2 linked regions of the Robertmurraya sp. FSL R5-0851 genome follow. The protein of the gene in region 1 interacts with the protein of each later gene in a pairwise test. Links are inferred from orthologs where the notes say so. Each region holds a gene or a part of one and is shown on either strand. Other genes may lie near its edges.

Region 1 (2,751 bases):
TTAAACTCAGATATTAATATAATTGAGAAAACACTAGAAGATACGGTGGAGGCTGAGTCACCTCTTCTTCGTCAAGCATCTCTACACTTGTTGCAAGCAGGGGGGAAGAGAATTCGCCCTGTTTTTGTTTTGCTGTCAGGAAAGTTTGGCGACTATGATATACATGGAATGAAGAACGTGGCAGTAGCGCTAGAACTTATCCATATGGCTTCACTTGTTCATGACGATGTCATTGACGATGCAGAACTTAGACGCGGCCAGCCAACCATTAAAGCCAAATGGGATAATCGGATTGCGATGTATACAGGCGACTATATTTTTGCCAGATCGCTAGAATTAATGACAAATATTAAAAACCCACTTGCTCACCAAATTCTCTCTGAAACGATTGTTCAGTTATGTGTTGGGGAAATTGAGCAAATAAAATTTAAATATGATTACAATCAAACACTACGTGACTATCTGCTGCGTATTAAGCGAAAAACAGCTTTATTGATTGCAGCTAGCTGTCAACTCGGGGCGGTGGCAGCAAACGTGGATGAAGAGATTCACAAGAAGCTGTATCAGTTTGGATATTATGTAGGTATGTCTTTTCAAATCACGGATGATGTTCTGGACTTTACGGGTACGGAAGAGCAATTAGGTAAACCAGCTGGAGGAGACTTATTACAAGGGAATATTACCCTACCAGTATTGTTTGCAATGGAAGATAATTCTTTACGTAAAAAAATTACTGCTGTTCATGAACATACTTCATCCGCAGAAATTGAAGAGATTATCCGTGCAATAAAGAATTCTGATGCGATTGAGCGATCACTTTCTATAAGTGATCGGTACTTACACAAGGCGATTGATGTATTAAATCAATTACCAAATAACCGTGCCAAAAAGACGTTAAGAGATATAGCTGTGTACATAGGTAAACGAAAATTTTAAATGTTGCGAAATCAGTTATAACTATGTTACGATTTTCGTGGATTGTTTATTGGCAATCATATACATATACGAATCATAGAGGAGTGTAACTGATGGAGAAAACATTTTTAATGGTTAAACCAGATGGGGTCCAACGCAATTTGATTGGTGAAATAGTTGGACGTTTTGAGAGAAAGGGCTTTCAATTAGTGGGTGCAAAGTTAATGCTGATTTCTAATGAGTTAGCTGAACAGCATTACGGTGAACATAAAGAACGCCCTTTCTTCGGTGAGTTGGTTGACTTTATCACTTCAGGTCCTGTTTTCGCAATGGTTTGGGAAGGGGAAAATGTAATTGCTGCTGCACGCCAAATGATGGGTGCAACAAATCCAAAGGATTCTCAACCGGGAACCATCCGTGGGGACTTTGCTGTGATTGTTGGGAAAAATATTATCCATGGATCAGATTCAGCTGCAAGTGCTGAAAGAGAAATCGCTTTATTCTTTAAAGAAGAGGAACTTCTTTCATATAACAAGCTTATAAACAATTGGGCTTATTAATACTAAAAGAGACTTGTTTTTTACAAGTCTCTTTTTTGTAACCGTATTCAAAACATAGGAGTAAAAAATACCCAAGGCTTTTCTCACATAATTTTTCTCCTTTTTTATTGAATTTCGCTATAATAATACATACAGATAGAAAAGTTCAAGTTCAGGGGAGAAAAAGTATGCTGGGAAATGATTATGAACAATTTATTATAAATATAAAGAAAAAGACTGGGATTGATTTGTCGTTATACAAAGAAGCACAAATGAAAAGGCGCTTAATTTCTCTATATGAAAAAAAAGGGTTTCGCTCATTTCAGGACTATTACTTAGCAATTAGTCAGGACAAGCTATTATTAAATGAGTTTCTTGATCGTATGACGATCAATGTGTCGGAATTTTATCGAAATGGGAAACGATGGGAAGTATTAGAAACGAAAATTCTTCCTAAACTAATAGAGAAGAATAAGCGTCTGAAGGTGTGGAGTGCTGCTTGTTCAACAGGTGAGGAACCGTATACAATTGCCATGATCCTTTCAAACTTTATGCCACTTTCACAGATTCAAGTTTTGGCTACTGATATCGATGATAATGTAATAGAAAGAGCAAAGATCGGCATGTATCCAGAACGTTCTTTGAATGAAGTACCTTCCGAAATGAAAAAGAAATTTTTCACACAGGATGGAAGTTTCTTTAAGATTTCTGACGATATCAAAAAGACGGTAACATTTAAGAAGCAGAATTTACTTGCTGATCCTTTTGGAGGGCCTTTTGACTTGATTGTGTGTCGAAACGTATTAATTTATTTTACGGAAGAAGCGAAAGATGTATTATACTATAAATTCAGTGAGGCATTGAGACAGGAAGGGATTTTCTTTGTCGGTAGTACCGAGCAAATCTTTAATCCATCTGTATATGGACTTGAAACAGAAGACACTTTTTTTTATCGTAGAAGATAGGGGCCAAAAATTTGGCTTCTTTTTTTGTAAATTCACAAATTTCTGCTATGTTTATTTAAGGACATATGTTATATTGAGAAATAATCCTTTAATGAGTTGAAGGGGGAAAGAGAAATGAGATATTTAACAGCAGGAGAGTCACACGGTCCACAATTAACAACAATTATTGAAGGTTTACCAGCAGGAATGCCGCTTCTTGCAGAGGACATTGACAAAGAATTAGCAAGAAGACAAAAAGGGCATGGTCGCGGTAGAAGAATGCAAATTGAAAAGGATACTGTACATATTACAAGCGGTGTCAGACATGGATTAACACTTGCATCACCTGTAGC
Region 2 (3,623 bases), 1.6 Mb from region 1 along the record:
TAAATAGACGGAGAAATTCCGCTTAAATAGTGATTATGGTTAAAAAAGCCCTAAATAGAAGGAGAGATTCCGCCTATTGGCTCAAAAACTACGAAAAAAAGGAGATTTTGCTTTGCATAAGTGGAAAACCTCCGCTTATTTCCCCCGAAATAAGCTCCAATCTGTATCTAACCGGAAATTCTCCGCTTATTCCACTTTTGCTGGTCACTCGATTAAGGACAAGCCATCATATTTAATCTACTAATATCTTCTATACGACTTCTTTCTGCAAAATTCTACAAAATCCATCGTCAACCGTTATAATAAATTCTAGGAGTTTGTAAGGAGGGTGAAGATGAACGAGAAAGAGGTACAGTCGCAATTAGAGGCCTTGCAGAAGGAGCTTACGGAAGCGAAGCAACAAATGGCGGCCTCGCTTGCATTCAACGAGATACACCATCACAATCAATCAAAAGTGAGAGGTATTCCGAAATCAATAGTATGGAAGTTGTTGGGAATGGTCCTCTCCATTCTAGTTATAATCGGAATCATTTTCACGATAAAAGGGACCCATCAAGCTACCGTACAATCGGGTAGTTTCATAGAGCAAATAAAAGACTTGTCGTCCCTAGCGTCATCACAGGCGTACGTGAAGGCGGTAATTGAAAAAGAGGACAACCAGCTGTTTGGGAAGGATATTAGCACAAATCTTCCGGGAACAAAAAGAAAGTTTCTTCTTATTATCCCAGGCACTGTTACAGCGGGAGTCGACTTAGCGGGAATCACTGAGACCAATCTCCATGTTAACGAAGAAGAGAAGATAATAGAAATCAAGCTTCCACAAGCCTCTATTATCCAAGAGCCCACACTAGATTTTGACCAAGCTCAGGTGTTTTCCGTGGAAGGAATCTTTCGGAATGAAGTGAATTGGAATGAGGCTTACGAGCTCGCAGAGGAGGCCAAGGGGCTTGTAAAGGAAGAGGCCATTTCTCAAGGGCTCATTCAGGTGGCAGAACAAAATGCAGAGAAAACATTTACGGAGTTTTTCTCAGCCCTTGGATATCGAACGGTGATCACATATGAAGAGTAATTGGAATGGCTGGGAGTCCTACATCGGGGACGAGTTTAAAAAGGAATACTTCACTAAGCTAGAACACATGATTGAAGAGGAGTATGAACAGTATACGGTCTATCCGAAAAGAGAGCACATCTTTTCTGCATTACAGTACACAAGGTATGAGCAGGTGAAGGTCGTCATACTTGGTCAGGATCCTTATCACGGCCCAGAGCAAGCTCATGGCCTGAGCTTCTCGGTCCTGCCAGGTGTTCCTACGCCTCCATCGTTAAAAAATATTTTCAAAGAGTTACAGAATGATGTTGGCGCACCCGTACCAAACCACGGGTATTTAAAAAAATGGGCCGATGAAGGGGTTCTTTTGTTAAACACGGTCTTAACCGTTCGATCAGGTCAGGCACATTCTCATAAAAAAATGGGCTGGGAAATCTTCACGGATGCAGTGATTACCAAGCTTAGTGAAAGACAGAAACCGATGGTGTTTGTGCTATGGGGGAAACCTGCACAAGAGAAAAAGAGATTGATTTCGGACCACCATCATATCATTGAAGCTCCGCATCCAAGCCCACTTTCTGCTCATCGTGGCTTCTTTGGGAGCCGACCGTTTTCAAAGGCAAATGACTGGCTGAAAGAGAAGGGCTACACAGAGATTGATTGGACCATCAAATGAGATAGGAGGGGATTACATGAAGGTAGAAAGAAAGGACTGCTTTAAGTGTCAGTATTTCTACGTGACCTGGGATCCTCATTTTCCAAAGGGATGCAAAGCATTTGGATTTAAAACAAGGCAGCTTCCGTCGGTAGAAGTAATGAAAAGCTTCGGGACAGGCTTGCCTTCGTTTTGAGAAAAAGTAACGCTATTCTTTGGAAATATCAGTGACAGGTCGTATACTATAGGGTAGACAAGGGTATGAGGTGAATGAATTGGATATTAGTGTGCAAAAGCTACTTTTAAAAATGGAACAGGAGCTGCTGGCAGCCAAAGCAAGTGGGACGAATTCACAAGTGAGAGAACGAGTTCAAGCGATCAAAACGTTATGCGAGCTTGTCCTTGAAAGCCAATCGGGTGAGACCAGACGTGAGCTACCTCGAGTAAATCCTGTGATTCCAACAAACGAAAGGCAAATTCTAACTCCTTCACCCCTTCAAACACAGCCGAAAAAGTTGCAAATAGACGATGAAAGCAATGGAGATTCACTGTTTGATTTTTAACATAATGAGGTGGAGAGGTTGAAAACATTTATTATCATTGGAGCCATTAATGCTTTTTTAGCAGTGGCATTGGGGGCTTTCGGGGCCCATGGTCTAGAAGGTCGAGTGGAACAAAAATATTTAGAGATTTGGAAAACCGGAGTCACGTATCAAATGTTTCATGCTACTGGCTTACTGATTGTAGGTGTATTGCTTGGACGCTTGCCGGCAAACGCGCTTTTATCTTGGTCAGGCTGGATGATGTTAATTGGTATCATTCTTTTTTCAGGTAGCTTGTACGTTATGACATTAACGAAAATTAGCATCCTTGGTGCAATTACACCATTAGGGGGCTTGGCGTTTTTAGCTGCATGGATTTTAATCATAGTAGCAGCAGTAAAATATTTGTAAACAACAAGGAGCATCCTGCAATTGAAGGATGCTCCTGTTTTTATGCGTTATTAGCGAGGAGGATAAGAAGCTAATCCAGGAACAAAGCCAGGATAGTCATACTCAAGTTCCTCATCAAAGGTTGCATAGGCGAAGTATACCATTGGAATTAAGTATCGCATACCGGTTTGTGGATCGCTTAAGATTAAGTGATCACGCCCAGCAGCTTCAATAATTCCCTTAAAGGTCCTTGCTAAGCCTTCATCGTTTCCGTCAAAATTGGTGTACACAGTAGTTAGCTTTCCTTTGTTTAGACGAAAGATGTTTTCAATATACGATTCCTCTAGCGGCAGCATACCTGGCACTTGAGGACCAGCTGTTGGCGCGTTAAAGGCGCCTGTGTAACCTGGAACAGCTCCAGCAGGTGGAAGTGTTGAACCCGCTGGCATAGTAGGATATGCTTGGGGTGCACCGTATGTAGGCGCACCGGTGCCAGCGCCGGCTACTTGGCCTGCTGGCGGATATTTTGGTGCACTTGGCTGGATGGGGGCTCCAAAATAAGGTTGTTGGTACCCTGTTTGTCTGTAGAAAGCATTTGGATCATAATTTTGTGACAAAGAAATCCCTCCAATTAGTAATCGTATTTAATATACTTTTGGACAATCCTGCTGGGATGGACTGAAGAAGCAGTGTGCCTTAAAACGACCTGTGTTCCACTGGTTATACCACTGAGCGGGACAAGGGCCCGATGGTCTAAAAAACCAAAGAGCATTTGAAGCGGGATGAAATCGCTCCCCTTTTATTACACGTCTTGCAAGCTTTATCTCATTTTTTCTTGCAGCTTGGTAAAAGTAACCTTTGACGGTTGCTTCAAATCCACCCGGACGCTGAAAGACCATTTTTTGTATGTCACGAATGTCTTTAAAATCCAGACACTGTCCTCTTACTCTGTTCACACCAACATTTCCAACTAACAGCATACCTAAAT

What was found. The genes of interacting proteins can lie anywhere in the genome.
Region 2: the proteins of ndk (region 1) and MKX65_RS23570 interact in binary tests that used the Escherichia coli proteins (3 or more experiments, as listed by UniProt). The link is inferred for Robertmurraya sp. FSL R5-0851 from one-to-one orthologs.

Annotation. Positions count from the first base shown.
Region 1 is NZ_JBBOOE010000001.1:3,028,150-3,030,900, reverse strand. Bases 64-2,751 are described here. They hold ndk (nucleoside-diphosphate kinase), read left to right. Parts: upstream 64-1,028; coding sequence 1,029-1,475; downstream 1,476-2,751. Other genes in these bases: aroC (chorismate synthase), read left to right, coding at 2,534-2,751; MKX65_RS15585 (CheR family methyltransferase), read left to right, coding at 1,643-2,419; hepT (heptaprenyl diphosphate synthase component II), read left to right, coding at 64-936. In the rest of the region: more of hepT, read left to right, coding at 1-63. UniProt on the Escherichia coli protein: Major role in the synthesis of nucleoside triphosphates other than ATP. The ATP gamma phosphate is transferred to the NDP beta phosphate via a ping-pong mechanism, using a phosphorylated active-site intermediate.
Region 2 is NZ_JBBOOE010000001.1:4,626,343-4,629,965, reverse strand. The notes cover bases 1-2,891. They hold MKX65_RS23570 (uracil-DNA glycosylase), read left to right. Parts: upstream 1-1,058; coding sequence 1,059-1,724; downstream 1,725-2,891. Other genes in these bases: gerQ (spore coat protein GerQ), read right to left, coding at 2,707-2,891; MKX65_RS23555 (DUF423 domain-containing protein), read left to right, coding at 2,285-2,656; MKX65_RS23560 (YwdI family protein), read left to right, coding at 1,979-2,266; MKX65_RS23565 (uracil-DNA glycosylase), read left to right, coding at 1,741-1,899; MKX65_RS23575 (DUF4230 domain-containing protein), read left to right, coding at 335-1,069. Also shown: more of gerQ, read right to left, coding at 2,892-3,252; MKX65_RS23545 (cell wall hydrolase), read right to left, coding at 3,280-3,623. UniProt on the Escherichia coli protein: Excises uracil residues from the DNA which can arise as a result of misincorporation of dUMP residues by DNA polymerase or due to deamination of cytosine.